Regions from separate parts of the Micromonospora kangleipakensis genome, predicted to be linked through region 1. Evidence: predicted binding sites of a transcription regulator. Region 1 holds the regulator's gene; each other region holds the start of a gene.
What was found. Region 1 encodes HrcA, which represses chaperone genes, less so after heat shock. Its sites were predicted from a motif close to GGTTNGCACNCTCNNNNNGAGNGTGCNAACC; they were not measured.
Positions count from the first base shown of each region.

Region 2: groES (co-chaperone GroES) is a predicted target of HrcA. The motif match lies at 4,372-4,402, and genes of this name have one in related genera.
Region 3: groL (chaperonin GroEL) is a predicted target of HrcA. The motif match lies at 2,264-2,294, and genes of this name have one in related genera.

Region 1 is NZ_SHLD01000001.1:6,571,737-6,581,209, forward strand. Features, by position in the region: gene EV384_RS31280 (serine hydrolase domain-containing protein) at 1-1,367, opposite strand, end outside; gene EV384_RS31285 (histidine triad nucleotide-binding protein) at 1,403-1,753, opposite strand; gene EV384_RS31290 (SDR family oxidoreductase) at 1,823-2,584, shown strand; gene EV384_RS31295 (16S rRNA (uracil(1498)-N(3))-methyltransferase) at 2,622-3,356, opposite strand; gene dnaJ (molecular chaperone DnaJ) at 3,358-4,503, opposite strand; gene hrcA (heat-inducible transcriptional repressor HrcA) at 4,577-5,599, opposite strand; gene EV384_RS31310 (DUF4870 domain-containing protein) at 5,832-6,449, shown strand; gene hemW (radical SAM family heme chaperone HemW) at 6,493-7,716, opposite strand; gene EV384_RS31320 (enoyl-CoA hydratase-related protein) at 7,736-8,545, shown strand; gene EV384_RS31325 (hypothetical protein) at 8,663-9,473, shown strand, end outside.
Region 2 is NZ_SHLD01000001.1:7,179,873-7,189,345, reverse strand. Features, by position in the region: gene EV384_RS34185 (sugar ABC transporter permease) at 1-115, opposite strand, end outside; gene EV384_RS34180 (ATP-binding cassette domain-containing protein) at 112-918, opposite strand; gene EV384_RS34175 (sugar ABC transporter substrate-binding protein) at 1,054-2,145, opposite strand; gene ybaK (Cys-tRNA(Pro) deacylase) at 2,490-2,969, opposite strand; gene EV384_RS34165 (THUMP-like domain-containing protein) at 3,014-4,198, opposite strand; gene groES (co-chaperone GroES) at 4,535-4,849, shown strand; gene groL (chaperonin GroEL) at 4,920-6,566, shown strand; gene EV384_RS34150 (molybdopterin-dependent oxidoreductase) at 6,690-8,324, shown strand; gene EV384_RS34145 (WhiB family transcriptional regulator) at 8,518-8,901, opposite strand; gene EV384_RS34140 (response regulator transcription factor) at 9,156-9,473, shown strand, end outside.
Region 3 is NZ_SHLD01000001.1:262,007-271,479, forward strand. Features, by position in the region: gene EV384_RS01335 (GNAT family N-acetyltransferase) at 1-42, shown strand, start outside; gene EV384_RS01340 (hypothetical protein) at 136-378, shown strand; gene groL (chaperonin GroEL) at 443-2,065, opposite strand; gene EV384_RS36655 (hypothetical protein) at 2,342-3,544, opposite strand; gene EV384_RS01355 (cold-shock protein) at 3,654-3,857, opposite strand; gene EV384_RS01360 (GNAT family N-acetyltransferase) at 4,079-4,609, shown strand; gene paaN (phenylacetic acid degradation protein PaaN) at 4,653-6,326, opposite strand; gene EV384_RS01370 (GNAT family N-acetyltransferase) at 6,379-7,398, opposite strand; gene thrC (threonine synthase) at 7,722-9,011, opposite strand; SAM riboswitch class I at 9,024-9,157, opposite strand; gene EV384_RS01380 (DMT family transporter) at 9,260-9,473, opposite strand, start outside.

The sequences.
Region 1 (9,473 bases):
GCACGGAAGTCGTACCCGTCGAAGGTCTCCTGGGCCCGGGTGAAGCGGTAGGTGGCCCAGTGCATCCGGACCACCACGCCACGCTCGTCCCGGGTCAGCCGGAGCAGCTCGCCCACCTCCCGGCCGGCGACGGTCCGGAACACATCCGACCGGTCCGGCAGCGGCACGAAGACGGCCGGGGGCCGGCCGGCCGGGTCGTCCGCGCCCCGGGCCCGCAGCGCGCCGTCGTGCCAGGAGAAGACGTACTCGAAGCCCTCGCCCCACCAGCGGCCGAGCACCCCGCGCAGGTGGTCGGGGGCGGGCGGGCCGGGCCGCCACGGCTCGACGTCGGCCGGATCGTGCTCGACCGCGGCGGTGAGCAACTGGTGCGGCAGATCGAAGACCGCCACACCGGTGCCGGAGGAGCCGAGCACGGCGCAGCCCATCGCCCCCGCGGTGCCGTCGCCGCCGCGCCGGCCGTAGACGGCGGCCAGGAAACCGGGCATCGCCCCGTCGTGCCCCACGTGCACCACCCGCTGCGGCTGCGGCACCAGGATCAGGCCGAGCCCGAAGCCGGCCGCCCAGAGCGTCTCGTCGGTGGTGGTGAGCGGCCAGCGCATCTCGTCGAGGGTGGCCGGGGCGAGCACCGCGCCGGCCAGGTCGAGCGCCGCCGGGTCGGCGAGGAAGGCCGCCCAGCGGGCCATGTCCGGGGCGGTGCTCCAGAGCTGGGCGGCCGGGGCCACCGCGCCGAAGTCGGTCGGCGGCTCGGGGTGGGCCTCGTCGGAGTACGCGTCGACCAGGAACCCGGTCGCCGCCCGGTCGCCGGGCATCGGCCCGGTGGCGGTCAGCCCCAGCGGGGCGAGCACCCGCTCGGCCAGCACCTCGACCCAGGTGCCGCCGCGCAGCCGACCGACCAGCTCGCCGAGGAGCGCCATGCCGAGGTTGGAGTAGTGGTAGCGCCGGCCGGTCGGCAGCACCCGCTCGGCCCGGACCAGGTCGGCGAGCAGCTCGTCCACGCCGGGCGCGCGCAGCGAGTCCCAGACGTCGCCGTGCGGCTCCCGTTGCAGGCCCGCGGTGTGCGACAGCAGCCGGCGTACGGTCAGCTCGCCGTGCGCCGGCAGGTCGAGGTGCCGCCCGATCGGGTCGTCCAGGTCCAGCAGGCCGTCGTCCCGGCACTGCATGACCAGCACCGAGGTGAAGGTCTTGGTGACCGAACCGATCCGGAACACCGACTCCGGGCCGAGCGGGGTGTCGTTGCCGGTGTCGCCCACCGCGCAGGTCCAGAGCGGGCGGTCGGCCCGGTGCAGGGCGGCCGAGATCGCCGGCACCCGGCCCCGGGCCTGCGCCTGCCGCACCATCCGGCCGAGCCGGTCGTTAACCGCGATCATGCAGGCAGTGTAGGAAGCGGGCCGCGGGGCCGCCCTCAGCGGGCGAGCATCGGACCGAGCGGGGCACCGCCGAACAGGTGCGCGTGCGCGTGGAAGACCTCCTGACCGGCGTACGCCCCGGTGTTGAACATCAGCCGGAAGCCGTCGGCGAGCAACCCCTCCTCCTCGGCCACGACGGCGGCCGTGGCCAGCACCTCACCGGCCAGGGCCGGGTCGCCCTGGGCGAGGGTGGCCACGTCCGCGTAGTGCTCCTTAGGGATGACCAGCACGTGGACGGGCGACTTGGGGTCGATGTCCCGGAAGGCGAGGGTGGTGGCGGTCTCCCGCACGATGGTGGCCGGGATCTCCCCGGCGACGATCCGGCAGAACAGGCAGTCGGTTCCCATTCGGGCATGCTAAGCGCTGGGCCGGACCGCGCCGCGCCGTTACCGGGCGGGCCGGGCATGATGTCCGGCGTGACTTCTCGGGCGGTACTGGTGACGGGGGCCTCGCGCGGCATCGGACGCGCGGTGGCCCGGGCTTTCGCGACGGGCGGGGACCGGGTGGCGATCCACCACCGAAACTCGGCGGAGCTGGCCGAACGGCTCCGCGAGGAGCTGCCCGGCGAGGGCCACGTGGTGGTCCGCGCCGACCTGGCGGACCCGGACGCGGTGCGGGCGATGGTGGACGAGGCCGCGGAACGCCTCGGCGGGCTGGACGTCCTGGTCAACAACGCGGGCGTGTACGGACCGCGGGACCTGCCCCACCCGGTCTTCGGCAACACCTACGAGCAGTGGCGCCAGCAGTGGCGGCTGGTGCTGGAGACCAACCTGACCGGCGCCGCCAACGTGACCTGGTGCGCCGCCCAGCACATGCGGGAGCGGGGCGGCCGGATCGTCAACGTCTCCTCCCGGGGCGCGTTCCGGGGCGAGCCGCAGCAGCCCGCCTACGGGGCGAGCAAGGCGGGACTGAACGCGCTCGGCCAGTCGCTGGCGCTGGCCCTGGCCCCGTACGGCATCGCGGTGGCGACCGTCGCCCCCGGGTTCGTCGAGACGGACATGACCACCGAACACCTCACCGGCGAGGGCGGCGACGCGATCCGCGCGCAGAGCCCGTTCAACCGGGTCGCCCGCCCGGAGGAGATCGCCGCCGCCGTCCACTGGCTGGCCAGCCCCGAGGCCGAGTGGGCCTCCGGCACCATCGTCGACCTGAACGGCGCCTCCTACCTGCGCACCTGATCCCGGCGCCGACGGCGGGCGGCTGCGGGAGGGCGGGTCACCAGCGGGCGAGGCGGGTGGCGAGGACGGCGAGGGCCGCCACGCCGGCCGTGGACGTCCGGAGCACGGACGGTCCCAGCCGCACCGGGCTTGCGCCGGCCTCGCGGAAGGCCGACAGCTCGGCCGGGGCGATGCCGCCCTCGGGACCGACCACCAGCACGATCTCCCCGGTGGCGGGCAGCTCGGCGGTGGTCAGCCGCTCGTCGGCCTCCTCGTGCAGCACGAACGCGGCGGCGGCCCCGGCGATCCGCCGGACGACCGTCTGGGTGGACTCGTCCGGAGACCCGGCCACCACCGGCAGCCAGGCCCGGCGGGCCTGCTTGGCCGCCTCCCGGGCGGTCGCCGCCCACTTCTCCCGGGCCCGTACGCCCCGGTCGCCGCGCCACTGCGCCACCGAGCGGGACGCCGCCCAGGGGACGATCTCGTCCACCCCGACCTCGGTCATCGCCTGTACGGCCAGCTCGCCCCGGTCGCCCTTGGCGATGCCCTGCACCACCACGAGCCGCGGGACGGAGGCGTCGACGTACCCCCGGGAGGTGACCCGGAGGTCGAGGGTGCCCTTGCCGACGGCGGTGACCACGGCGGCGGCCGTGCCGCCCCGACCGTCGGCGAGCAGCAGCTCCTCGCCGGCCCGCAGCCGCTGCACGTTCGCGGCGTGGTGCCCCTCGGGACCGTCCAGCGTCAGCGCGTCACCGGTGGGCAGCGCCTCCACCAGGAACAGCGGCGCGGACACCTCAGGCGTGCCCGTTGAAGGCGTCGCGCATCCGGGAGAAGAAGCCGCCCTGCTTGGTCAGCTCGGCGACCTCCTCGCCCCGGGTCTTGGCGAAGTCGCGCAGCATCCGCTCCTGGTCGGCGTCGAGCTTGGTCGGCGTCCGCACGTCCAGGTGGACGTAGAGGTCACCCCGGCCGGTGCCGCGCAGGTGCGGCACGCCCCGGGCGCGCAGCCGCAGCGTGCTGCCCGGCTGGGTACCCGCCTTGACGTCGACGGTCTCCTCGCTGTCCAGAGTCTTGATGGTCAGCCGGGTGCCGAGCGCGGCGGCGGTCATCGGCACGGTGACGCGGCAGTGCAGGTCGTCGCCCTTGCGGGAGTAGACGTCGTGCGGCCGCTCGTGGATCTCCACGTAGAGGTCGCCGGCGGTGCCGCCGCCCGGGCCGACCTCGCCCTGCTGGGCCAGCCGGATCCGCATGCCGTCCTCGACCCCGGCCGGGATCTTGACGGTCAGCGAGCGGCGGGTCCGCACCCGGCCGTCGCCGGCGCAGGTCGGGCAGGGGTGCGGGATGGTGGTGCCGTAGCCCTGGCAGACGGTGCACGGCCGGGCGGAGACCACCTGTCCCAGGAAGGTCCGCTGCACCGACTGCACCTCACCCCGGCCGCCGCACGCCTCGCAGGTGGCCAGGTGGGTGCCGGCCGCGGTGCCGGCGCCGGCGCAGGTGGTGCAGAGCACGGCGGTGTCGACGGTGATCGGCGCCTCGACGCCGAACGCGGTCTCGTGCAGGTCCAGCTCCAGCCGCAGGATCGCGTCCGCGCCCGGCCGGGTCCGCGGGCGCGGCCCCCGGGCGCCGCCCGCGGCGCCGCCGAAGAAGGCGTCCATGATGTCCTGGAAGCCGACGAACGGGCCGGCCCCGCCGGGACCACCCGGGCCGCCGGCGCCCCCGCCGCCCGGCGCGAGCGGGTCGCCGCCCAGGTCGACGATCTGCCGTTTCCGATCGTCCGAGAGGACCTCGTACGCGGCGTTGATGTCCTTGAACTTCTCCTGTGCCTCCGGGTCCGGATTGACGTCCGGGTGGAACTGCCGCGCCAGCTTGCGGTAGGCGCGCTTGATCTCGTCGTCGGAGGCCTCCCGGCTCACGCCGAGAATGCCGTAGTAGTCCCTGGCCACTGCGTTCCGTGTCCTCATGTTCGTCTCGCGTTGCGCCGGTCGGCGGCCGGAGCCGGCCGTCGGCCCTGACTGGTCAGTTCTGGGCCAGCAGCTCGCCCACGTAGCGTGCCACGGCCCTCACCGTGGCGATGTTGCCGGGGTAGTCCATCCGGGTGGGCCCGAGCACGCCGAGACCGCCGACGATGTTCGCCCCCGGGCCGTAACCGGTGCTCACCACCGAGGCGGCCCGCAGGTTGTCGATCTCGTTCTCGTCGCCGATCAGCACCCGGGTGGTGCTCGGCTCCGCCTCGCCGATCAGCTTGAGCAGCACGACCTCCTCCTCGAGCGCCTCGAGGATGGGGCGCAGCGAGCCTTGGAAGTCGAGCAGTCCGCCGCGGGTGAGGTTGGCCGTGCCGGCCAGCGCGATCCGCTCCTCGTGCCGCTCCACCAGCGTCTCCAGCAGCACGGTGGAGAGCGTGGTCATGGCGCCGCGCAGATGCGGGGCCGACTCGTCGACCAGCGCCTGGACCAGCGGCGGGGTCTCCGAGAGCCGGCTGCCGACCAGCTTCTCGTTGACCAGCCGGCGCAGGTCGGTGACGTCGTCGGCGGGGATCGGCGCGGGCAGCTCGACCAGCCGCTGCTCGACCCGACCGGTGTCGGCGATCATGACCAGCATCAGCCGGGTGGTGGAGATCGGCACCAGCTCCAGGTGGCGCACCGAGGAGCGGGCCAGGCTCGGGTACTGGACCACGGCGACCTGCCGGGTGAGCTGGGCCAGCAGCCGGACGGTGCGGTGCACCACGTCGTCCAGGTCGACGGCCCCGACCAGGAAGCGCTCGATCGCCCGGCGCTCGGCCGGGCTGAGCGGCTTGACCCGGGAGAGCCGGTCGACGAAGAGCCGGTAGCCGCGGTCGGTGGGCACCCGGCCCGCGCTGGTGTGCGGCTGCCGGATGTAGCCCTCTTCCTCCAGCACCGCCATGTCGTTGCGCACGGTCGCCGGGGAGACGCCCAGCTGGTGCCGCTCGACCAGGGCCTTGCTGCCCACCGGCTCCTGCGTGGCGACGTAGTCCTCGACGATCGCGCGCAGCACGGCGAGCTTGCGGTCGTCGAGACCCATCTCCCCACCTCCTGAAGCACCCTCGACCCGCCGCCGGCACGGCAGCGGCCGGGCACCTGGCACTCGACTGTAGCGAGTGCCAGTCTACGTCGGCGCCACCCCCGACGCGATGATCACCGACGGACCAGGGGTGCGGGCCGCCACGAAGCCTCTGCGCCAGGGCCGATCAGCCGGACATCCCGGGCGATGTCGCTCTGGTGCCGCCTTGCGGGCAACCCCTACCGTGACGTCCATGACTGAACCACCTCGCCCTCCCGGAGCGGGGGACGCCGGCGCCCAGCCGGACCCGACCCCGCCGTCGGCACCGTACGGCTCGTCGGCGGACGAGCCGCCCACCGCACCACTGTCCGGGGCGCCGGGCGCGGGCGGCTATCCCCCGCCCGGCGGCTCGCCGCCGCCCTCCGGCGGTCAGCCGCCATCGGGTGGCTACCCCCCTCCGGGCGGCTACCCGCCGCCGGGCGTCGGCTATCCGACCGGCGGCGCGTACGGCGCCCCGAGCGGCTGGGCCAACAACGAGGACAAGACCTGGGCGTTGATCGCGCACTTCGGCGGCGCGGCGGCGATGTTCGTCAGCGGCGGCGTGCTGGGCTGGCTCCCGCCGCTGGTCGCCATGCTGGCCCGGGGCAACCAGTCGCCGACGGTGCGCCAGCACGCGGTCGCGGCGCTCAACTTCCAGCTGCTCTGGTCGATCGTCGGCCTGGTCGGCTGGGCCCTGGCCTGCATCGCGATCGGTTTCCTCGCGGTCGGCGCGGCGGTCATCCTCGGCGTCGTGTTCGGCATCCTCGCCGGCGTCAAGGCCAACGAGGGTCAGTTCTACCGCTATCCGATGAGCATCAGCCTGGTGAAGTGACGCCCCGCCCGGCCGGCCCAGGGGTCGGCCGGGCGACCGGCGGTCAGGGCAGCAGGTCGCGGACCACCGCGTCGGCCAGCAGCCGGCCGCGCAGGGTGAGCACGGCCCGGCCGGCCGCGTACTCGTCGGCGGCCAGCAGCCCGCCGGCCAGGGCACGCTCGGCCCCGGCCCGCCCCGCGTCGTCGAGCACGGCCAGCGGCAGCCCGGAGGCGAGCCGCAGCCGCAGCATCACGTCCTCCATGTGCGCCTCGTCCGGCGTGAGCAGCTCCCGGGCCAGGCCGGGCGACTCCCCGGCGGCGAGCCGCTCGGCGTACGTCGTCGGGTGCTTGACGTTCCACCAGCGCACCCCGCCGACGTGGCTGTGCGCCCCCGGCCCGAGGCCCCACCAGTCCGCGCCGGTCCAGTAGAGCAGGTTGTGCCGGCACCGGGCCGCCGCTGAGCGGGCCCAGTTGGAGACCTCGTACCAGGAGAAACCGGCCGCGTCGAGGGCCGCCTCCGCGGCCAGGTAGCGGTCCGCCGCCACGTCGTCGCTCGGGTACGGCAGCTCGCCGCGCCGCATCCGCGCGGCCAGCCGGGTGCCGTCCTCCACGATCAGGGCGTACGCGCTGACGTGGTCGACCCCGGCCGCGACCACCTGGTCCAGCGAGGCGGCGAAGTCCTCGGCGCGCTCCCCCGGCGTGCCGTAGATCAGGTCGAGGTTGACGTGGTCGAACCCGGCGTCGCGCGCCTCCAGGGCGGCGGCGGTGGCCCGGCCGGCGCTGTGCTTGCGGTCGAGGATCGCCAGCACCCCCGGCGCGGCGGACTGCATGCCCAGCGAGATCCGGGTGTAACCGGCGGCCCGCAGCGTCTTCAGCGACTCCGGCGTGACCGACTCGGGGTTGGCCTCGGTGGTCACCTCGGCGTCGGCGGCGAGCCCCCAGACGCGGTCGATCCCCTCCAGGATGCGGGCCAGGTCGTCGGCGGGGAGAAGGGTGGGCGTGCCGCCACCGACGAAGACGGTGTCCACCCGCGGCGGCGGGCTGTCGCCCAGCACCCGGCCCGCCAGGGCCAGCTCGGCCAGCACCGTGTCGGCGTACGACTCGCGGCTGGCCCCGCCCCCCAGCTCCGCCGCGGTGTACGTGTTGAAGTCGCAGTAGCCGCAGCGGCTGGCGCAGAACGGGACGTGCACGTACACGCCGAAACCGCGCGCGCCGACCGCGCGAATGGCGGCAGCGGGCAGCGACCCGTCACGCGGGACGGATTCACCTTCTGGAAGAGCGCCGGGCATGGCAACTAGTGTGCCCGGCATGACCTCTCCGGACGCTCTCGTGCGGGTCGCCACGGCCCGTGGGGTGACCACCCTCACCCTGGACAGCCCGCACAACCGCAACGCGCTCTCCACCCCGCTGATGACCGAGCTGCTGGCCGGGCTGGCTGCGGCGGTCGCCGACGACGCGGTCCGGGCCGTCGTGCTGGACCACACCGGCCCGGTCTTCTGCTCCGGGGCGGACCTGAAGGAGACCGCCGCCGCGTACGCCAGCGGCAGCGTGCCGGCCGGGATGCTGGGCGACGTGCTGGTCGCCGTACGGGAGTGCCCGAAGCCGGTGCTGGCGAAGGTGGCCGGGCCGGCCCGGGCCGGCGGGCTGGGGCTGATCGCCGCGGCCGACCTGGCGGTCTGCGCCGAGGAGGCGACCTTCGCCTTCACCGAGGTACGGATCGGGGTGATCCCGGCGGTCATCTCGGCGACTGTGCTGCCCCGGCTGCACCCCCGGGCCGCCGCCGAGCTGTACCTGACCGGGGACAGCTTCGACGGCCGCCGCGCCGCGGAGATCGGCCTGGTCACCGCGGCCGTGCCGGCGGACGGGCTGGACGCGGCGGTGGCGCGTTACTGCGACTCGCTGGTCCGGGGCGCGCCGCGGGCCCTGGCGGGCGCCAAGGAGCTGCTGCGCCGGCCGGCCGCCACCGATCTGCGCGCCGAGATCGCCGAGTTGGCCACCCTCTCCACCGGCTACTTCCTCTCCGACGAGGGCCGGGAGGGCGTGCTCGCCTTCCGCGAAAAAAGGTTGGCCGGCTGGGTGGCCGCTCTGGACGGTGGTCCGGGAGAGGGTGCGAGCTAGGAACCGTCACCGACAGGTGCTCCCGGTGGCCGGGTGGTGACGGAACGGGAGGCAACCGGTCGGACGACCCGACCGGCGCTCGGGGGGACGTACGCTTGGCGGACTGTCGAACAGGAGGTGCGGGTGCGAACTCGGGCAATCGGGGCAGCCGGTGTGGTGGTGGCCGTCGTCGCCCTCCTCGGGATCTGGTTCGTGGCCCGGCAGGTCGGGCACCAGATCCACCTCCCGACGGCCAGCCGCACCTGCACCGTCCAGGCCGACGGCCGGGTCGTGCTCGGCGCCGACCAGATGGCCAACGCGGCCACCATCGCGGCGATCGGCGTGCAGCGGCAGATGCCCGAGCAGGCCGTGGTGGTGGCGCTGGCGACCGCGTACCAGGAGTCGCACCTGAAGAACCTCGCCCACGGCGACCGGGACTCGCTCGGCCTGTTCCAGCAACGCCCGAGCCAGGGCTGGGGCACCGCGGAGCAGATCCAGGACCCGCGCTACGCGGCGAACCGGTTCTACGCGGCGCTGAAGAAGGTCAAGGGCTGGGAGGACATGCGGGTCACCGAGGCCGCCCAGCGGGTCCAGCGGTCGGCCTATCCCGAGGCGTACCAGAAGTGGGCGGACGAGTCGCAGGTCCTCACCCGCGCGCTGCTCGGCCACGCGACCGGCGCGGTGGCCTGCACGGTCGGGCCGACGCCGGCGATGCGCGGCCAGGCCGCCGCGACCGCGCTGATCCAGGGGCTGACCCTCGACTGGGGGTTGCCGGGCGTCGCCTCGCCGACCGACCTGACCGGGTTGGCGGTGTCGGCGCCGGACAGCCGCAACGGCTGGCGGTACGCCCACTGGCTGGTGTCGCACGCCGACGACCACGGGGTGAAGCGGGTCCGCTTCGGCGGCCTGGAGTGGACCGCCGAGCAGGGCACCTGGGCCAAGGTGGCGA
Region 2 (9,473 bases), 610 kb from region 1:
CGCCCATCTCGCCGCCCCGGAGGCGGGCGACGTAGCCGCGTACGTGGGCGCCGAGGCCGGCCCGCGGGACGGTCGTCCCCGTCTCGAGGTGAGCCAGTTCAGCTTGGGTGATCATTTCTCGGCCCCCATCGTCCCGGTGCTCCGGTAACCGCTGTCGTTGGTGCTGGCCGTCCCGAGCGAGCCGCTGCGCCCCGACGTGATCAGCTCGACCACCTGGGCGTGCGTGACGTCGGTGGTCCGGACCTGGGCGACCATCTGACCGAGGTAGAGCGTCGCGATCCGGTCTGAGACGGCGAAGACGTCGTTCATGTTGTGCGAGATGAGGACGACGGCCAGCCCGTTGTCGGCGAGCCGCCGGACCAGTTCGAGGACCTGGGCGGTCTGGGCCAGGCCGAGGGCCGCCATCGGCTCGTCGAGGATGACCAGCCGGCTGTTCCAGAGCACCGCCTTGGCGATCGCCACCGTCTGGCGTTGGCCGCCGGAGAGGCTGGACACGTGCTGCCGCAGCGAACTGATCGTCCGGATCGAGAGCCCGGCGAGCGTCTTGGCCGCCAGCTCCTCCATCGCCGGCTCGTCGAGGACGAGGCCCGAGCGCCGTTCCCGGCCGAGGAACATGTTCTGCACGATGTCGAGGTTGTCGCAGAGCGCGAGATCCTGGTAGACCACGTCGATGCCGAGGCCGGCGGCGTCCCGGGGACCGTTGACGGTCACCGGCCGGCCCTCGAAGAAGAACTCGCCGGCGTCGGTGCCGTAGATGCCGCTGATGCACTTGACCAGCGTCGACTTTCCGGCTCCGTTGTCGCCGACGAGCGCGGTCACCTGGCCCGGATACACCGAGAAGGCGACGTCGCGGAGCACCTGCACGGGGCCGAAGCTCTTGTCGACGCCACGCAGTTCCAACAGGGGTGTCTCGGACACGGGGTGTCTCCTTCGGTGGGTGTCCGAATGGCGGGTGCCCGCCGGCCGGGCCGTGCGGTAGGAAATCCTGCCGTACGCCCCGGCGCGACGGTTGCGGTGTCCGGCCGTCCGGCCGTCCGCCCGGTCCGGGTCGGCTCAGCCGATGCCGGCCTGGGCGCACAGTGCGGCGTACTCCGGGGTGCACACGTCGGCCTTGTCGACGTAGCCGTCCGCGATGACGTTCTTCACGGTCTCCTTGGTGATGGCCTGGGCGCCCAGCAGCACGGCGGGAACGTTCCGGCTGCCCTTGGGGTCGCGGAAGCTCTGCTCGGTCTTCTTCTTCTCGCCCCTGGCCAGCGCGATCGCCAGGTCCGCCGCCGCCTCGGCCTCCGTCTTGACCGGCTTGTACACGGTCATGCACTGGTCGCCGGAGAGGATGTGCTGCAGCGCCTGGGCGTCGGCGTCCTGGCCGGTGACCGGGACCTTGCCGTTGAGCTTGTTCTTCGCCAGCACGGAGATGACCGCGTTGGCCAGCCCGTCGTTGGCGGCGACGACGGCGTCGATCCGGCCGTTCGTCTGGGTCAGCATCTGCTCGAAGATCGTGCCGCCGGTGGTGTTGTTCCACTCGGGCACCGACTGGTCGGGGCCCTTGAGGTACTCCTTCGCGTCGTACCTCGGCTGGAGGACCGAGTCGTAGCCCTCTTTGAACTGGGCCGCGTTGTTGTCGGTGGGCGAGCCGTTGAGCTCGGCGACCACCGGGTTCCGCACGCCCTTGTCGGTGAGGCACTCGACCAGGCCCTCGCCCTGGAGCTTTCCGACCGCCACGTTGTCGAAGCTGACGTAGTACTGCGCGGAACCGCCCAGGGTGGGCCGGTCGTAGTCGATGGTCGCGACGCCCTTCTGGGTCGCCTTGTCCAGAACCGCCTTCCCCGTGCCCGAGTCGAGATTGGTGATCATCAACGCGGTCACCCCATTCGTGATCATCTGTTCCGCGATGGTCACGAATCGCGCCTTGTCGTTCTGGGCGTTCTGGATGTCGTAGTCCACCCCGGCCGCCTTGAACGCGGCCTCCAGGTATCTGCGGTCCGCGGTCTCCCACCGGTTCGACGAGGCGCTGTCGGGCAGGATGACGCCGATCTTCGGCTTGGGGCGGCTCGCGGTGCCGTCAGCGGAGTCGTTGCCGCAGGCGGTGAGGTTTCCCGCGGTGAGCAGGCCGACCGCGGCGACGGTGAGGATCCCTCTGCGCATTCTGCACGGTTCCTTTCAAGGGGGACGGAACTCGAGGGGAACGTGGTGGGCGGGGAGTGCGCCGGTGAGCCGCGGTGCCACGCCGCCAGCGATTTGTTGTTCCGGGCAACGTATTGTTCGGTGCTCGGGCGCACAAGACCGTAAAGGTCAGCGGTTTGTTGTTGCCAGTAACAATTCGGCAACGCGGTCGACATTCAGTTCGCTCACCCGTCCCCGCAGGTGCGGCGCGCTGACCGCGGAATTGATCAGAGTCGGGAAATGTCACGGCGCGGACATCGCCGACGAGAGATCAGGTCGGCGCCGGACTGCGGAACGTGACCACTGGCCGGTCGTCGCGCTGCCGGTCAGCGGGCGGCAAGCGGGGCGGTCACCGCGGCGGCCAGGGCGATCAGGTCCGTGGGGCTCAGCTGGAGCTGGAGCCCGCGGCGCCCCGCGGAGACGTACACGGTCGGGTGGTCCAGCGCCGAGGCGTCGACCACGGTCGGGAGCCGCTTGCGCTGGCCGAGCGGGCTGATGCCGCCGCGGACGTACCCGGTGGCCCGCTCCGCCACCGTGCGGTCGGCCATGGTGGCCCGCTTGCCGCCGACCGCGGCGGCCAGGGCCTTGAGGTCCAGCTCTCCGGTGACCGGCACGACCGCCACGGTGAGCCGGCCGTCCACCTCGGTGACCAGCGACTTGAACACCCGCTCCGCCGGCACCCCGAGCGCCGCCGCCACCAGGGCCCCGTAGTTCGGCGCCTCGGGGGAGACGTCGTACGGGTGGGTGCTGTGGGTGATCTTCCGCTTCGCGAGCAGCGCGGTCGCCGGAGTGCCCTGTCCCGCCATGCCGACAAGCTAACCCGGACCCGGCCGGGCGGGCGAGCCGGAATTCAGGCGGGCACCGGCTGGCCGACGAGCACGGTGGGCGCGCCGGCCACCCGGGTCAGCACCAGGCTCGCCGCCGCGTCGCCGGCGAGCCTCAGGTCCCGGCGCAGCTTCTCCGGCTCCAGCGCCGAGCCGCGCTTGAGGATCTCCACCCGGCCGACCCGGCGTTCCCGGAGCAGGGCGCGCAGCCGCTTGAGCGAGAACGGCAGCACGTCGGTCACCTCCAGGCAGCGGCCGTACGGGGTGCGGATGGGGGAGTCGGCGTACAGGTAGGCGATGCTCGGGTCGGCCAGGGTGGCGTCCAGCTCCCCGGCCAGCTCGGCGACCAGGTGCGCGCGGACCACCGCCGGGTCCGGGTCGTACAGGAACCGGCGGGCCGGTCCGACCGGGGCCTCCGCCGCGCCGGAGCCGGTCAGCACGTGCGGGGTGTCGCCGCGCAGCAGGGTGGCCCGGCGGGGGACCTCGGCGAGCCGGCCGCACCAGAGCGCGGCCTCCACCAGGTCGCCGTCCACGCTGACCCACTCCGCCTCGGCGCCGGGCGGGATCAGTGCGTGGTCCAGCCCGGGGGCCACCTTGACCACGGTGTGCGGCACCCGCTCGGCGAGCCCGGTGACGAAGTCCCACGGCGGCGAGTAGGAGTTCGGGTCGAAGATCCGCCGCCCGGTGGCACTCCGCCGGGCCGGGTCGCAGAAGACCCCGTCCACCCGGCTGACGTCGAAGGCGGTCGCGTCGCCGCACTCCACCGTGAACGCGTCGGCCAGCCCCGCGGCCTCGGCGTTGGCGGCGGCCATCGCGGCGGTCACCAGATCGGCCTCCACGCCGTACACCCGGATCCCGGCTCGGGCGGCGGCGAGCGCGTCCGCGCCGAGGCCGCAGCCCAGGTCGGCCAGAGTGCGCACCCCGGCGGCGCGCAGCCGCGCGGCCCGCCGGTCGGCGACCACCCGGCGGGTGGCCTGTTCCAGCCCGGCCCGGGTGAGGAACATCCCCGCGGCGGCCGGCCCGAACTTGCCGGCGGCGCGGCGGCGCAGCTCGGCCTGGGTGAGCGCGGCGGCGGCCAGCCCGGGCGGCACCCCGGCCGAGCGGAGCGCGGCGGCCGCGGCCAGCGGGTCGCCGCCGGCCACCTCGGTGGCCGCGGCGAGCGCGGCCGACCCCTCGGGGGTACGCAGCGCGGCCAACTGGTCGAGATCCACCGCGCCATTCTCCCCGCCCACCCGCGCGGATCGGCCGGGCGGGGCCCGGTGCGGCACGGCGGGGTGCCCCGCGGTCGGGACGCCGCGGCCTGCCGCACCCGAGGTCGATCATGCTCATCGGGGCGACGCGCTGGCACTCTCCTTGACGGAGTGCTAGCCGAGGAATAACCTGCGATTAGCACTCTCCCATCGAGGGTGCCAGCTTCCGGGCCTCGGCCCGGGCGCTGAACGCCAGGCGGACCGGCACCCGCGACGACGGCCCCGCCCGGTGGCATGTGGCAGATTGACGCCGTTCGGCTAGCCGTCCGGCAACGAAACCAAGTACCCCAGGAGGGTATGCCCGTGACTACCGCGACCAAGGTTGCGATCAAGCCGCTCGAGGACCGGATCCTGGTCCAGGCGAACGAGGCTGAGACCACCACGGCGTCGGGCATCGTGATCCCCGACACCGCCAAGGAGAAGCCGCAGGAGGGCACCGTCCTCGCTGTCGGCCCGGGCCGCATCGACGACAAGGGCAACCGGATCCCGGTTGACGTGAAGGTCGGCGACACCGTCATCTACTCGAAGTACGGCGGCACCGAGGTCAAGTACGCCGGCGAGGAGTACCTGGTGCTCTCCGCCCGCGACGTCCTCGCGGTCATCGAGAAGTAAGCAACCGATCAGTGTCGTTGCCCCGGTCCGGCTCGCCGGGCCGGGGCAACGTCGCTTCGAAGGGACATTCATGGCGAAGATCCTGAGCTTCTCGGACGACGCCCGACACCTGCTCGAGCACGGTGTCAACGCCCTCGCGGACACGGTCAAGGTCACCCTCGGCCCGCGCGGGCGCAACGTCGTCCTGGACAAGAAATTCGGTGCGCCGACGATCACCAACGATGGCGTGACCATCGCCAAGGAGATCGAGCTCACCAACCCGTACGAGAACCTCGGCGCGCAGCTGGTCAAGGAGGTGGCGACCAAGACCAACGACATCGCCGGCGACGGGACCACCACCGCGACCGTGCTGGCCCAGGCGATGGTCCGCGAGGGCCTGCGCAACGTGACCGCCGGCGCCAACCCGGCCGGCCTCAAGCGGGGCATCGACGCGGCGGCCGCCAAGGTCTCCGAGGCGCTGCTCGGCCGGGCCGTCGAGGTCTCCGACCGGGAGTCGATCGCCCACGTCGCGACGATCTCCGCGCAGGACGCCACCATCGGCGAGCTGATCGCCGAGGCGATGGAGAAGGTCGGCCGCGACGGTGTCATCACCGTCGAGGAGGGCTCCGCGCTCACCACGGAGCTGGAGGTGACCGAGGGTCTCCAGTTCGACAAGGGCTTCATCTCGCCGAACTTCGTCACCGACGTGGAGGGGCAGGAGTCGGTCCTGGAGGACCCGTACATCCTGATCACCACGCAGAAGATCTCGGCGATCGAGGAGCTGCTGCCGCTGCTGGAGAAGGTCCTCCAGAACAACAAGCCGCTCCTGATCATCGCCGAGGACGTCGAGGGTCAGGCCCTGTCGACGCTGGTGGTCAACGCCATCCGCAAGACCCTCAAGGTCTGCGCGGTGAAGGCCCCCGGCTTCGGTGACCGTCGCAAGGCGATGCTCCAGGACATGGCGATCCTGACCGGTGCCGAGCTGGTCGCGCCCGAGCTGGGCTACAAGCTCGACCAGGTCGGCCTCGAGGTGCTCGGCACCGCCCGGCGCGTGGTGGTCGACAAGGAGAACACCACCGTCGTCGACGGTGGCGGCCAGGCCTCCGAGGTCGCCGACCGGGTCGCCCAGATTCGCAAGGAGATCGAGGCCTCGGACTCCGAGTGGGACCGGGAGAAGCTGGCCGAGCGGCTGGCGAAGCTCTCCGGCGGCATCGCGGTCATCAAGGTGGGCGCGGCGACCGAGGTCGAGATGAAGGAGCGCAAGCACCGCATCGAGGACGCCATCGCCGCGACCAAGGCCGCGGTCGAGGAGGGTACGGTCCCGGGCGGCGGCGCCGCCCTGGCCCAGATCCTCCCGGTGCTCGACGACGACCTCGGCTTCACCGGTGACGAGAAGACCGGCGTCTCGATCGTGCGCAAGGCGCTGGTCGAGCCGCTGCGCTGGATCGCCCAGAACGCCGGCCACGACGGCTACGTGGTGGTGCAGAAGGTCGCCGGCAAGGAGTGGGGCAACGGCCTCGACGCCGCCGCCGGCCAGTACGTCGACCTGGTCAAGTCCGGCATCATCGACCCGGTGAAGGTGACCCGCAACGCGGTCACCAACGCCGCGTCGATCGCCGGCCTGCTGCTCACCACCGAGAGCCTCGTGGTGGAGAAGCCGGAGAGGGCCGAGCCGGCCGCCGCCGGCGGGCACGGCCACGGCCACGGTCACGGCCACCAGCACGGCCCGGGCTTCTGACCCGACGCCGTACGGACGACGTCAGGGCACACCGTCACGCCGACGGTGTGCCCTGACCCGTATCTGGTTACGGAACGCTGACGCCGCTACCGGTCCGGTCCGGTGATCGACAAGACTGGTCCGATGACCACCACGTCCCGCGGGCACGCCGCGCTGGCCGGGATCACCGCCGCCGCGGTGGCGATCGGCGCCGCCGAACCGGTGGCCGTCCTCACCGGAGCCCGCTCCGCACCGCTGATCGCGGTCGGGGGGCTGGTCGTCGACGTCGTCCCCGAGTCGCTGAAGCAGTTCGCCATCGCGCTCTTCGGCACGTACGACAAGATCGCCCTGCTGGTTGGGACGGCCCTGCTGCTCGCGGCGTTCGCCGCGGTGCTCGGCGTGCTGGCCGCCCGCCGGCTCTGGATCGGGCTGGCCGGCATCGTCGCCTTCGCCGCCCTCGGGGTGGCCGCCGCGCTGACCCGGGCCGGCGCGAACGGCTTCGACGCGCTCCCCTCGCTGGTCGGCGCTGCGCTCGGCGCGCTGGCCCTCTGGCTGCTCCTGGCCGGACCGCTGCAACCGGAGCTCTGGTCGTGGTCGCCGCCGCGGGCTGAGCCGGCGTCCACCGAGGCCGGGCCGGGGGCGCCAGCCACCGGGCCGCGCGGGCCGGACGGACAACCGCGGGCGCGACCCGCCGCCGGGGAAGAGATCGATCCGGAGGGACGGCGGCGCTTCCTGACCGGCGTCGGCGCGATGATGGGTGCGGCGGCCGTGGCCGGCCTCGGCGGGCACTGGCTGGCCGGCCGGCGGGGCGTCTCGGCGGCCCGGCAGGCCGTCGCGCTGCCCACCCCGTCGGCCGCCGCGCCGGCGGTGCCGGCCGGCGCCGACCTCTCGCTGGCCCAGCTCGCCCCCTACGTGACCCCCAACGCCGGCTTCTACCGGATCGACACCGCGCTGGTGGTGCCGCAGGTGGACCCGGCGACCTGGCGGCTGCGCATCCACGGCCGGGTCCGCAACCCGATCGAGCTGAGCTTCGCCGACCTGCTCGCCCGGCCCATGGTGGAGCGGTACGTCACCCTGGCCTGCGTCTCCAACGACGTCGGCGGGGACCTGATCGGCAACGCGCGCTGGCTGGGCGTACCGATCAAGGAACTGCTCGACGAGGCCGAGCCGGAGGAGGGCGCCGACCAGGTGGTCGGCCGTTCGGTCGACGGCTGGACCTGCGGCACCCCGACGGCGGTGCTGCGGGACGGGCGGGACGCGCTGCTCGCGGTCGGGATGAACGGGGAGCCGCTGCCGGTCGAGCACGGCTTCCCCGTGCGGATGGTGGTGCCCGGGCTCTACGGCTACGTCTCGGCCTGCAAGTGGGTCACCGAGCTGGAGCTGACCAGCTTCGCCGACTTCGACGCGTACTGGGTGCCGCGCGGGTGGTCGGCGCAGGGGCCGATCAAGACGCAGTCGCGGATCGACGCGCCCCGGTCGCGCAACCGGCTCACCGCCGGTCCGGTCATGGTCGCCGGCGTGGCCTGGGCCCAGCACCGGGGCATCCGCAAGGTCGAGGTACGCGTCGACGACGGCCCCTGGCGGGAGGCGACGGTCGCCCCGACGGTCTCGGTGGACACCTGGGTGCAGTGGTCCTGGCGCTGGGAGGCCACCCCGGGTGAGCACAGCCTCCAGGTGCGGGCCACGGACGCCGACGGCGTCAGCCAGACGGCGGAGCGGCGGCCGGTCGAGCCGGACGGCGCCACCGGCTGGCACACCGTCAAGGTCACCGTCCGCTGAGGCGCGGTGCCAGCGTGCCGGCGGTTGCGCCGGCCGGGGGCGGCGTTGGCGGGGCGCGTAGCTGGTTGGACGCTACGAAGCTGATGTCGCCAATGACTCGACCGAGCGCTCGCCCGGGCTGATAACGAGGCGAACGCGACGACGCCGCGCCCCGGGCGTGGGGCGCGGCGTCGGTGTGGTCTGTCGGACGGGGTCAGGCGATCTTGCGCTGGTCCGGGACGGTCGACTTGTGCGGCTGGCCGAGGCGGGCCTCCAGCCGGGCGACGTCGACCCGGCTCTGCCGGCGGTCGGCCAGGTCCTCCCAGCCCAGGGCGAGCAGCCGGAGTCGCTCGGACTCGCTGAACCCGCCCCACACGCCGTACGGCTCGCGGACCGCGAGAGCGTGCGCGGCGCACTCGGCGCGCACCGGGCAGGCGCGGCAGACGGCCTTGGCGCCGGACTCGCGGCGCAGCCGCGACGAGCCGCGCTCGCCGTCCGGGTGGAAGAACTGGGCGCTGTCCCGGCCCCGGCAGGCACCGAGCCGCTGCCAGTCCCAGAGATCGACGATGGGTCCGGGCAGTCTACGTACATTCGACATCAGCACCCCTCCTCCCGCGCGGCACCGCGGAGAATCCTTCATGGCCAGCTACCGGGCGGCGGTCCGCGCAGGCGCACCGTTTCCGGCCTGGCGTCTCGGTACCCGGGCTTTCCCGCGCTCACACATCTGTGATCGAAAACCTCGGGCAACTAGCGGCATATGCCCCATCTGCCGGAAAAGTTCGGATGATTGCCTCGAACCTCCTCGCGACGCGACCCGGCCATGGTCTGCTCTGAGGCGGAGAGGAGACCACTGTGCGTACCGTTCTCGTGTGCGTTCGGACACCGACCGCGGCCCAGCAGCTGACCTCCGCGGCGGCCCGACTCGGGCTGTCCGCGATCGTCCGAACCGCCGTCTCCGATCCCGAGGTGATGCTGCGGCTCGCCGAGCGCCCGGTGGACGTCGTGCTCGCCGACACCGCGCTCACCCGGCCGGACAGCGCCGGCTTCGTGCGCCGGGTGCTCGCCCGGGCGCCCCAGGCCGCGGTGCTGCTGCTCGGCGCCGAGGAGTCGGAGGCGGCCGCGGCCACCATCAGCGCGGGGGCCCGGGGGTTGATCCAGGGCGTCGACCAC
Region 3 (9,473 bases), 6.3 Mb from region 1:
TTTCTGTACCGGAAGGCGATCGGCGGGCACCCGGTCGGATAATTAAAGGGGCGAAAAGGATATAGACGCCAATAATGCCATTCGCCCGCCCCGGTCATCGACCGCGCCCTACGGTTGCCCGTAGAGGAGGCAGCCATGACCACGGATAACGAAGGGATCGACGACCAGCCCGCGAGCTGGCCACCGGTCGGTGAACTTCCCGGGCAACTGCCGTTCGACCGGCTCGACTACGGCGACGCCGAGCAGCTGGCGGAGATGGCCGGCGCCGACGCACCTGCGGCCGAGGAGGCCCGGCAACCGGTCGACGAACCGATCCGGATCCGGCCGCCGTACGACCGGAAGCACAAACGACGCAACCAGCGACCACTGCCGACGTGACGGACGGAAAGGGGGCGGACCGCTGACGCGGCCCGCCCCCTTTCGGCGTTCGGTGGAACTGGACTCAGAAGTCCATCTCCCCGCCACCCGGACCAGCCGGGGCGGCCGGGGTCTTCTCCGGCTTGTCCGCCACGACGGCCTCGGTGGTGAGGAAGAGCGCCGCGATCGACGCGGCGTTCTGCAGCGCCGAGCGGGTCACCTTGGCCGGGTCGATGATGCCCGCGGCCAGCAGGTCGACGTACTCGCCGTTGGCGGCGTTCAGGCCGTGACCCGGCTCGATGTTGCGGACGTGCTCGACGACCACGCCACCCTCGAGGCCGGCGTTGACGGCGATCTGCCGCAGCGGGGCGTCCAGCGCGATCTTGACGATCTGCGCGCCGGTCGCCTCGTCGCCGGTCAGGTCCAGCTTGTCGAAGGCGGTCTTGCCGGCCTGGACCAGCGCGACGCCACCACCCGGGACGATGCCCTCCTCGACGGCGGCCTTCGCGTTGCGGACGGCGTCCTCGATGCGGTGCTTGCGCTCCTTGAGCTCGACCTCGGTGGCCGCGCCGACCTTGATCACCGCAACACCGCCGGCCAGCTTGGCCAGGCGCTCCTGCAGCTTCTCCCGGTCGTAGTCGGAGTCGCTCTTCTCGATCTCGGCGCGGATCTGGTTGACCCGACCCTGGATCTGCTCGGCGTCACCGGCGCCGTCGACGATGGTGGTCTCGTCCTTGGTCACCACGACCTTGCGGGCGCGGCCCAGCATGTCGAGGCCGACGGCGTCCAGCTTGAGGCCGACCTCCTCGCTGATGACCTGGCCACCGGTGAGGATGGCGATGTCGGCCAGCATGGCCTTGCGGCGGTCACCGAAGCCCGGCGCCTTGACGGCGACCGACTTGAAGGTGCCGCGGACCTTGTTGACCACCAGGGTGGCCAGGGCCTCGCCCTCGATGTCCTCGGAGATGATCAGCAGCGGCTTGCCCGACTGCATGACCTTCTCCAGGATCGGGAGCAGGTCCTTCACCGACGAGATCTTGCTGTTGACGATCAGGAGGTACGGGTCGTCGAAGACGGCCTCCATACGCTCCGGGTCGGTCATGAAGTACGCGGAGATGTAGCCCTTGTCGAAGCGCATGCCCTCGGTGAGCTCAAGCTCCAGGCCGAAGGTGTTGCTCTCCTCGACGGTGATGACGCCTTCCTTGCCGACCTTGTCCATCGCCTCGGCGATGATCTCACCGACGGTGCTGTCACCGGCGGAGATGGAGGCGGTGGAGGCGATCTGCTCCTTGGTCTCGACGTCCTTGGCGAGCTTGGACAGCTCCTCCGAGACGCTGGCCACGGCGGCCTCGATGCCCCGCTTCAGGGCCATCGGGTTGGCACCGGCGGCCACGTTGCGCAGGCCCTCGCGAACCAGGGCCTGGGCCAGGACGGTCGCCGTCGTCGTGCCGTCACCGGCCACGTCGTCGGTCTTCTTGGCGACCTCCTTGACCAGCTCGGCGCCGATCTTCTCGTACGGGTCCTCGAGCTCGATCTCCTTGGCGATGCTCACACCATCGTTGGTGATGGTGGGGGCACCCCACTTCTTCTCGAGCACGACGTTGCGGCCCTTGGGGCCGAGCGTCACCTTCACGGCGTCGGCGAGCTGGTTCATGCCCCGCTCGAGGCCGCGGCGCGCCTCTTCGTCGAACGCGATCATCTTGGCCATACGGCGTTGTCCTCCTGGACACTCACGGGCCACCCGAGTGTGTGCCCCGGATGGGCCGCCTGGTGTACGCACCTTGGGACGTCGCCACCTGGCGACGACGACGTCTCCTCGGTCGGGCCGGACAGCCCGCGACGACCGGCCATGTGCCACTCCGGCGCCATCGAGACGCCGGCGTGGCCGTGGCCCTACCGCCCCGACCATTGGCACTCACGGTATGCGAGTGCCAATGACTTGTTTAGCACTCTCCCTTGCCGAGTGCAAGCACGATGGCCCCGCTCAGCCGAGTTCCGCCGCGAGTCGGGCGGCGTTCACCGGGCCCTCATGGGCGCGCTGCTCGGCGTACGTGGCGAGGAGCCCGACGAGCTGGGCCACCTGAACCGGGACGAGCAGCACGGCGGCCACCAGGGCGACCCCGACCGCGCCCGCCGCCGTGGCCGGGGCGTCCATCGGGTGCGTGCCGAACGGCAGCTGGCCGACCGCCTGCAGCATCAGGCCGACCAGGGCGCCGACGAGCAGCACCGCGGCGACCAGCGCGACCCGGCCCAGCACCATGCCGAACCGCTGGTGGAAGATCCGGAAGGAGCGGCCGATCGGATTCTGCCGCTCGAAGAGGTAGACCGGGCCGATCAGGGCGAACGCGAAGGCCAGGTAGAGCCCCGGCAGCAGGCAGAAGCACATGCCGACCCCGATCAGCAGCGAGGAGAGCAGCGTCCAGCCCCAGAGGCCGAGCATCCGGCGCAGCCCGAACCGGAACGCCGTGCCGAGGCCGACCGGCTCACCGGCCGCCTGCCGGGTGACCACCCAGGCCCCCGCGGCCCAGCCGAGGCTCTGCAACGGGCCGAGAACCAGGGCGGCGACCAGCAACGCGGCGTAGAAGGTCAGGACGTCCGGGAGGTAGCCGTCGGGCAGGACCGGGGCGCCGTCGGCGGCGGTGCCGACCTCGCCCGAGGGCGCGAGGGCGAGGGAGAGCACCGAGGTTGCCGCGGCCGGCAGCGCCTGGGTGAGCAGCATGATCGGCAGCAGCAGGCGCGAGCCGCGCCGCACCGCCCCCGCGCAGCGGGAGAACCAGCCGCCGATGCCGGCATGCGGCGGGGTGACCAGCGGGTCGTTCGGATCCCAGCCCGGGTCCGCGGGATACCAGCCGTACGGCTGGCCGCCCGGGTACGGCCCGGCGGCGTAGGGACCAGGGGCGTAGGGGCCGGCGGCGTACGGGCCGGCCGCGTAGGGACCAGGGGCGTAGGGACCGGCCGCGTACGGGCCGGCCGCGTAGGGACCAGGGCCGTAGGGACCGGGGGCGTACGGGCCGGTGGACACGGGGTCGCCCGGGGTCGGCCGGACCCACCCCTGGGGCGGCCCGGCCGGGCCTGCCGGGTCCGGCATTCCGGGCTGCCCGGGACCGCCCGGCGCGGCGGAACCCGGGTCACCGGGCGACGCCGGGGTGACCGGCTCGACGGGACCCGACGGGGGCTGGTCGGACATGAACCCTCCTCAGCGGCGATGGCTGGAACGGCTCATGATCTTCCCCGGTGCGCGCCCGCACCGCTGCCCCTGATCGGAGTGGAAAAGCCGCCCGACGGGCGGCGACGGGTCAGGCGATGACGCGGACCCGCTCGGCCTGCGGGCCCTTCTGACCCTGGGCGATCTCGAACTCGACCCGCTGGCCGTCGTCCAGCGCCTTGTAGCCGTCCATCTCGATCGCGGAGAAGTGGACGAAGACGTCCTGCCCGCCGTCGACGGCGATGAATCCGTAGCCCTTTTCGGAGTTGAACCACTTCACGGTGCCCTGTGCCACGGTGCACTTCCTCACTCTGCGCGGCGTTCCACAAGCCCGGACGCCGGCCGAGGCCGCGCCCGGACCACCGTTTCGGCGATCGGCGACGGCCGCTGAATCGGTGACCGAAATCGCACGCTACACGAGGAGTGACGACCGCGCACGACCACAAATCGGGCATATTCCGGGCAGGATCGGACCCGGCGCGACATGGACGGTCGTCCCTCCGGTATGCATGCGACATGACGAGCGCGCCGACCACGACAGCCACCCGGACGGCCACCGTCCGCCGGGTCCGCCCGGAGGACGCCGCCCGGATGCGGGCGCTGCGGCTGGAGATGCTCGCCGACGCGCCGCTGGCCTTCCTGGAGACCGTGGCGGAGGCCGCCGCCCGCCCGCACGCCGACTACGCGGCCCGGGTCGCCGCCGTGGCGCACGGCACCGCGACGGCCCAGTTCGTCGCCGACCCCGGTGGCCGGTTCGTCGGCCACGCCGGCGGCACCGTCGCCCCGGAGGAGCCCGGCCTCACCGTGATCTACGCCGTCTACCTCACCCCGCCCTGGCGGGGCAGCGGGCTGCTCGCCGAACTGGTCGACGCGGTGGCGGACTGGTCGCGGGCGTGCGGCCGGCCCGAGCTGATGCTGGAGGTGGTGGTTGGCAACGACCGCGCCTACCGGGCGTACCAGCGGCTGGGTTTCGTGGACACGGGCGTGCGGGTGCCGCACCCGAAGATCCCGACGCTGCGCGAACTCCAGATGCGCCGCCCCGCCTGAGCGGACGGGCCCGCCCCCGGCCGGGGACGGGCCGTACCACCGGTCAGGCGTGCCGGCGGCTCTGCACGATGCGGAACCGGTTCGCCACGTACGCGCCGTCGGTCAGCGCGGCGTTGGCGGCCGGGTTGGCGCCGCTGCCGTGGAAGTCCGAGAACGCCGCCGACTGGTTGACGAAGACGCCGCCGGTCAGGTTGCAGGACAGGTGCACGCCGGCGTCGATCGCCGCCGCCTCGGCCGCGTCCAGCACCGCCTCGTCGGTCGAGTAGACCGCCGCGGTCAGCGCGCCCTTCTCCCCCACCGTGCCGCGGAGGATCTCCAGGCTGTGCTCGGTGGAGTCGGTGGCGATGGCGAACGAGATCGGCCCGAACCACTCCCGCGAGTAGGTCGCGGTGTCGTCGGCGGCCAGCTTGACGATGGTCGGCGTCCGGACCACCGCGCCGGGGAAGGACGGGTGCTCGACGGTACGCGACTCCAGCACCGGCTCGCCGACCTTGGTGACCTCGTCGAGGCGCTCCAGCACGCCGTCGTTGACGATCGCGCCGGTCAACTCGACGCCGCGGGCCGGGTCGGCGGTGAGCTTGCCGACCGTCGCGGCGATGCCCGCCGCCACCTCGTCGAAGCTCTTGTGCCCCTGGTCGGTCTCGATGCCGTTCCGGGGGATCAGCAGGTTCTGCGAGGTGGTGCACATCTGGCCGCTGTACAGGGTCAGCGTGAAGCCCAGGTTGCGGCACAGCCCGGCGAAGTCGTCGGTGGAGTCGATCACCACCGTGTTCAGGCCGGCCTTCTCGGTGTAGACGGCGGCCTGCCGGGCGTTCGCCTCCAGCCAGTCGCCGTACTCGGTGGAGCCGGTGAAGTCGACGATCTTCACGCCCGGGTGCAGGGCGAGCGTGGAGGCGAGCTTCTCGCCCGGCGCCTCGGGGGCGAGCAGCACCAGGTTCGGGTCGAAGCCGGCCTCGGCGAGCACCTCGCGGGCGTACTTCACCGTGACGGCGAGCGGCAGGACGGCGCGCGGGTGCGGCTTCACGACCACCGGGTTGCCGGTGACCAGCGAGGCGAAGAGCCCCGGGTACGAGTTCCAGGTCGGGAAGGTGTTGCAGCCGATCACCAGCGCCACGCCCCGCGGCACCACGTGGAAGGTCTTGGTCATCCGCAGCGGGTCGCCCTTGCCGGCGGCCTTCTCCCAGCCGGCTGTCCCCGGGTGGCGGGTCATCTCGGCGTACGCGTAGGCGACCGCCTCCAGCGCCCGGTCCAGCGCGTGCGCGCCGCCGGCCTGGAAGGCCATCACGAAGGCCTGGCCGCTGGTGAACTGCACCGCGTTGGCCAGCTCGAAGATGTGCTTGTGCAGCCGGTCCAGGATCTCCAGGCAGACTCCCGCCCGGGCCTGCGGGCCGGCGTCGCGCCAGGCCGGCAGCGCGACCGTGGCGGCGCCCACGAGCTGGTCGGCCGCCGCGTGCGGGTAGCGGACGTTCAGCTCCAGGCCGAACGGGCTCGCCTCGGTGGCGACGGTCTGGCCGTCACCGGGCTGGTCGAGGGGGAAGTCGCCGTTCAGGTACGCGTCGAAGGCGGCCTTGCCGTCGGCGGCGGCGGTCTCGCCGTACACCCGGGGGCTGGGCGACTCGGGGTAGGCGGACCAGTACCCGCGCTCCGTGATCGCGGTCAGCGCGCGGTTGAGGGTGTCGGCGTGCCTGTCGTACAGGGGGTGCGGGGTCTCCGTCATGCCCGCCATCATGCAACAGAAAGCCCCGCGATCAGTAGGGCCGTGTCACAAGTCAGATCGTCAGCTGCCAGTCCGTCCAGGCGTCGACCGGGCGGAAGCCGAGCTGCTCGTTGATGGTGATCATGTGCCGGTTCTCGGCGGCGTTCCAGGTGTCGATCACCCGCAGCGTCGGCTCGTGGTCGAGCACCCAGCGCAGGTTCTCCACCTTGGCGAGCAGGCCCAGCCGGTGCCCCCGGTGCGCCGGGTCGACGATGGTGATCTGCTGGAACGCGTGCCAGTCGTCGCTCGGACCGCGGTCGATCAGGGTCCAGGCGACCACCCGGCCGGTCGCCTCGTGCACCGCCGCGTGGTGGTAGCGGCGGCGGCCCCGGGCGTCCAGCGCCCGTTCGGTGCCCCGCAGCCGCGCCACGTCGACCTGCTCCGGCTCCCACTCCAGATCGCCGAGGGGCGCGTCGGTCATCAGCCGGCCGTCGAGGTAGGCCACGTCGGCGGCGTACTCCTCCGGGGTGTCGCCCTGCCAGCGGACGGTGCGGTAGCCGGTGGCGTGCGCCCGGGCCTCGGCGGCCAGGGCGTCGAGCGCGGCATGGTCGAGCCGGTCGGTCGCCAGCCGACGGCGCACCTCGGCGAGCACCGGGCGGGCGCCCAGCGCGGCGGCGAACGCGCCGCCCGCCTCCGGTCGGGCAATTCCCCCGGGCAGCGCCGAGACCGCCATCCCCATCACCCGCTTGCGGCCGTGCTCGCGCAGCAGCCGCAGGCAGTGCTCGTGCAGCGCCCGCCCGACGCCCCGGCGCCGGTACGCCGGATGCACCACCAGGTCGACGGTCGAGTTGTCGGTGTTGTCGAGCTGCGGCAGGTCCAGCCCCAGGTAGCCGGCCGGCACGCCGTCGAGCCGGGCCAGCGCCCAGCGTGGCGCGTTGCCCGGCATCGGATGCCGGACGGCGGCGTCGAAGCGCTGCCGGCAGAGCGGCGGGAAGTCCGGCAGGTCGGCCTCGTTGGCCGCCGCGCCGACCCGGTACGCCTCGTCGATCGCGGCCTCGTCGGCGGCGTCGAACGGCGCGATCGTGATGCCCATACCCGCGAGGGTGCGCCAGGAACAGCGATCGGGGCCAGCGAATTAACGCTGGCCCCGATCGCGAAGTTGGTCGGGAGGGACGATCGCACAACGCCATCGGCGCTGGGTCGAAAGAACTAAAAGTCTCCGGCGAAACGCCCTCCCGCACGGAGCATCTTGCGCCGTCCGAATCCTGCCCGTCAAGTCCTTAGCGGCGGGTTTTCCACACTCACAGCGAAAAGCCAGTTACCCGGCGGATCCGCCCGATCCCCCGTCCGGGCGATCCGCCCGTCCCCCACCCGGCCAGCCCCAGGTCCACCGGCCCGGGGCGGGCGGCGGGTGGGTCAGGAGAGGAGGCCGGCGTCGCGGGCGGCGCGGAGGGACGGCTTGATGCGATGGGTGGGGCCGACCTCGGGGGCGACCGCGTCGATGGTCTTCAGGCCCTCGCCGGTGTTGAAGACGACCGTCTCCGCCGTGGGGTCGAGCCGGCCGGACTCCACCAGCTTGCGGAGCACGGCGACGGTGACACCGCCGGCGGTCTCGGCGAAGACGCCGGTGGTGCGGGCGAGCAGCCGGATGCCGGCGCGGATCTCGTCGTCGTCGGCGTACTCCATCCAGCCGTCGGTGCGGCGGACGGCTTCGAGGGCGTAGAGGCCGGCGGCCGGGTCGCCGATGTTCAGCGACTTGGCGATGCCGGTCGGCTTGACCGGGGTGATGGTGTCGCTGTCGGCGTGCAGCGCGGTGGCGATCGGGTTGCAGCCGGCCGACTGCGCGCCGAAGACCTTCCAGCCGCCGGCCGGCGCCTCGACCAGGCCGATCTCGACCAGCTCCGAGAACGCCTTGTCGATCTTGGTGAGCAGCTCGCCGCTCGCCATCGGGATGACCACCTGCGCCGGGATCCGCCAGCCGAGCTGCTCGGCCACCTCGTACCCGAGGGTCTTCGACCCCTCCGCGTAGTACGGCCGGACGTTGACGTTGACGAACGCGGTGTCCTCGAACTCGTCGGTCTCCACCAGCTCCCCGCAGAGCCGGTTCACGTCGTCGTACGAGCCGTCGATGGCGACCAGGTCGCCGCCGTAGACGGCGGTGGTGACGACCTTGCCCTGCTCCAGGTCACTGGGGATGAAGACCACCGACGGCGCGCCGGCCCGGGCCGCGTGCGCGGCGACCGAGTTGGCCAGGTTGCCGGTCGAGGCGCAGGCGTACCGGGTGAAGCCGAGCGCCCGGGCGGCCGTCAGCGCCACCGAGACCACCCGGTCCTTGAACGAGTGGGTGGGGTTCGCGCTGTCGTCCTTCACCCAGAGCGGGGCGGTGATGCCCAGCTCGGCGGCGAGGTGCGGGGCGGCGACCAGCGGCGTGAGCCCCGGGTCCACGGTCACCCGGGTGGCCGGGTCCTGGCCGGCGGGGAGCAGGGCTGCGTACCGCCAGAGGTTCTTCGGGCCGGCCTCGATCTGCTCCCGCGTGACGGTGGCGAGCGCGGCGGCGTCGTAGTCGACCTCCAGCGGGCCGAAACACTCGTAGCAGGCGTGCTGGGCGGCCAGCGGGTAGCGCGCGGAACAGGCGCGGCAGACCAGGGCGCGGGCCGGGCTGAGGGTGGTGTCGATGCCGGGGGCGGCGGGAAGCGTCGACGTCATGTCGAGGAATTCCTCTCATCTTTCCCCGCATCGCACCCTGCGGCGGGGACGGAATTGGCACCTGCCCGCTCCTCGCTCGTCGTCGAGCACGCGGGTGGTTGCCGGGGCGTCGTCGGGCCGTATCCCTCAGCCCCTCTGGATGAGGTATGCAGTTGTGCCGCCGAGTCTATGCACTTACCGCGCGGCTGCCGAGCGGGGTTCCCACGCTGTGAGCCAGCGCCGCTCACCAGCGCCAAGCTCCGCTCACCTCACCGCGCCACCACGGCGATCGGGTCGACCACCGCCGGCCGGTCGGTGACCGCCACCGGGACGGGCGCCGCGGCGCGGGTGGTGGCGGCGCGGGAGCGGGTGACCAGGTTGGCCGCGACCAGGGCGGCGATGGTCAGGGCCGCGCCGACCAGCTCCACCGCGCCGGGCCGGTAGCCCCGGACGGTCTGCACCACGAAGGTGGTCACCGGGACC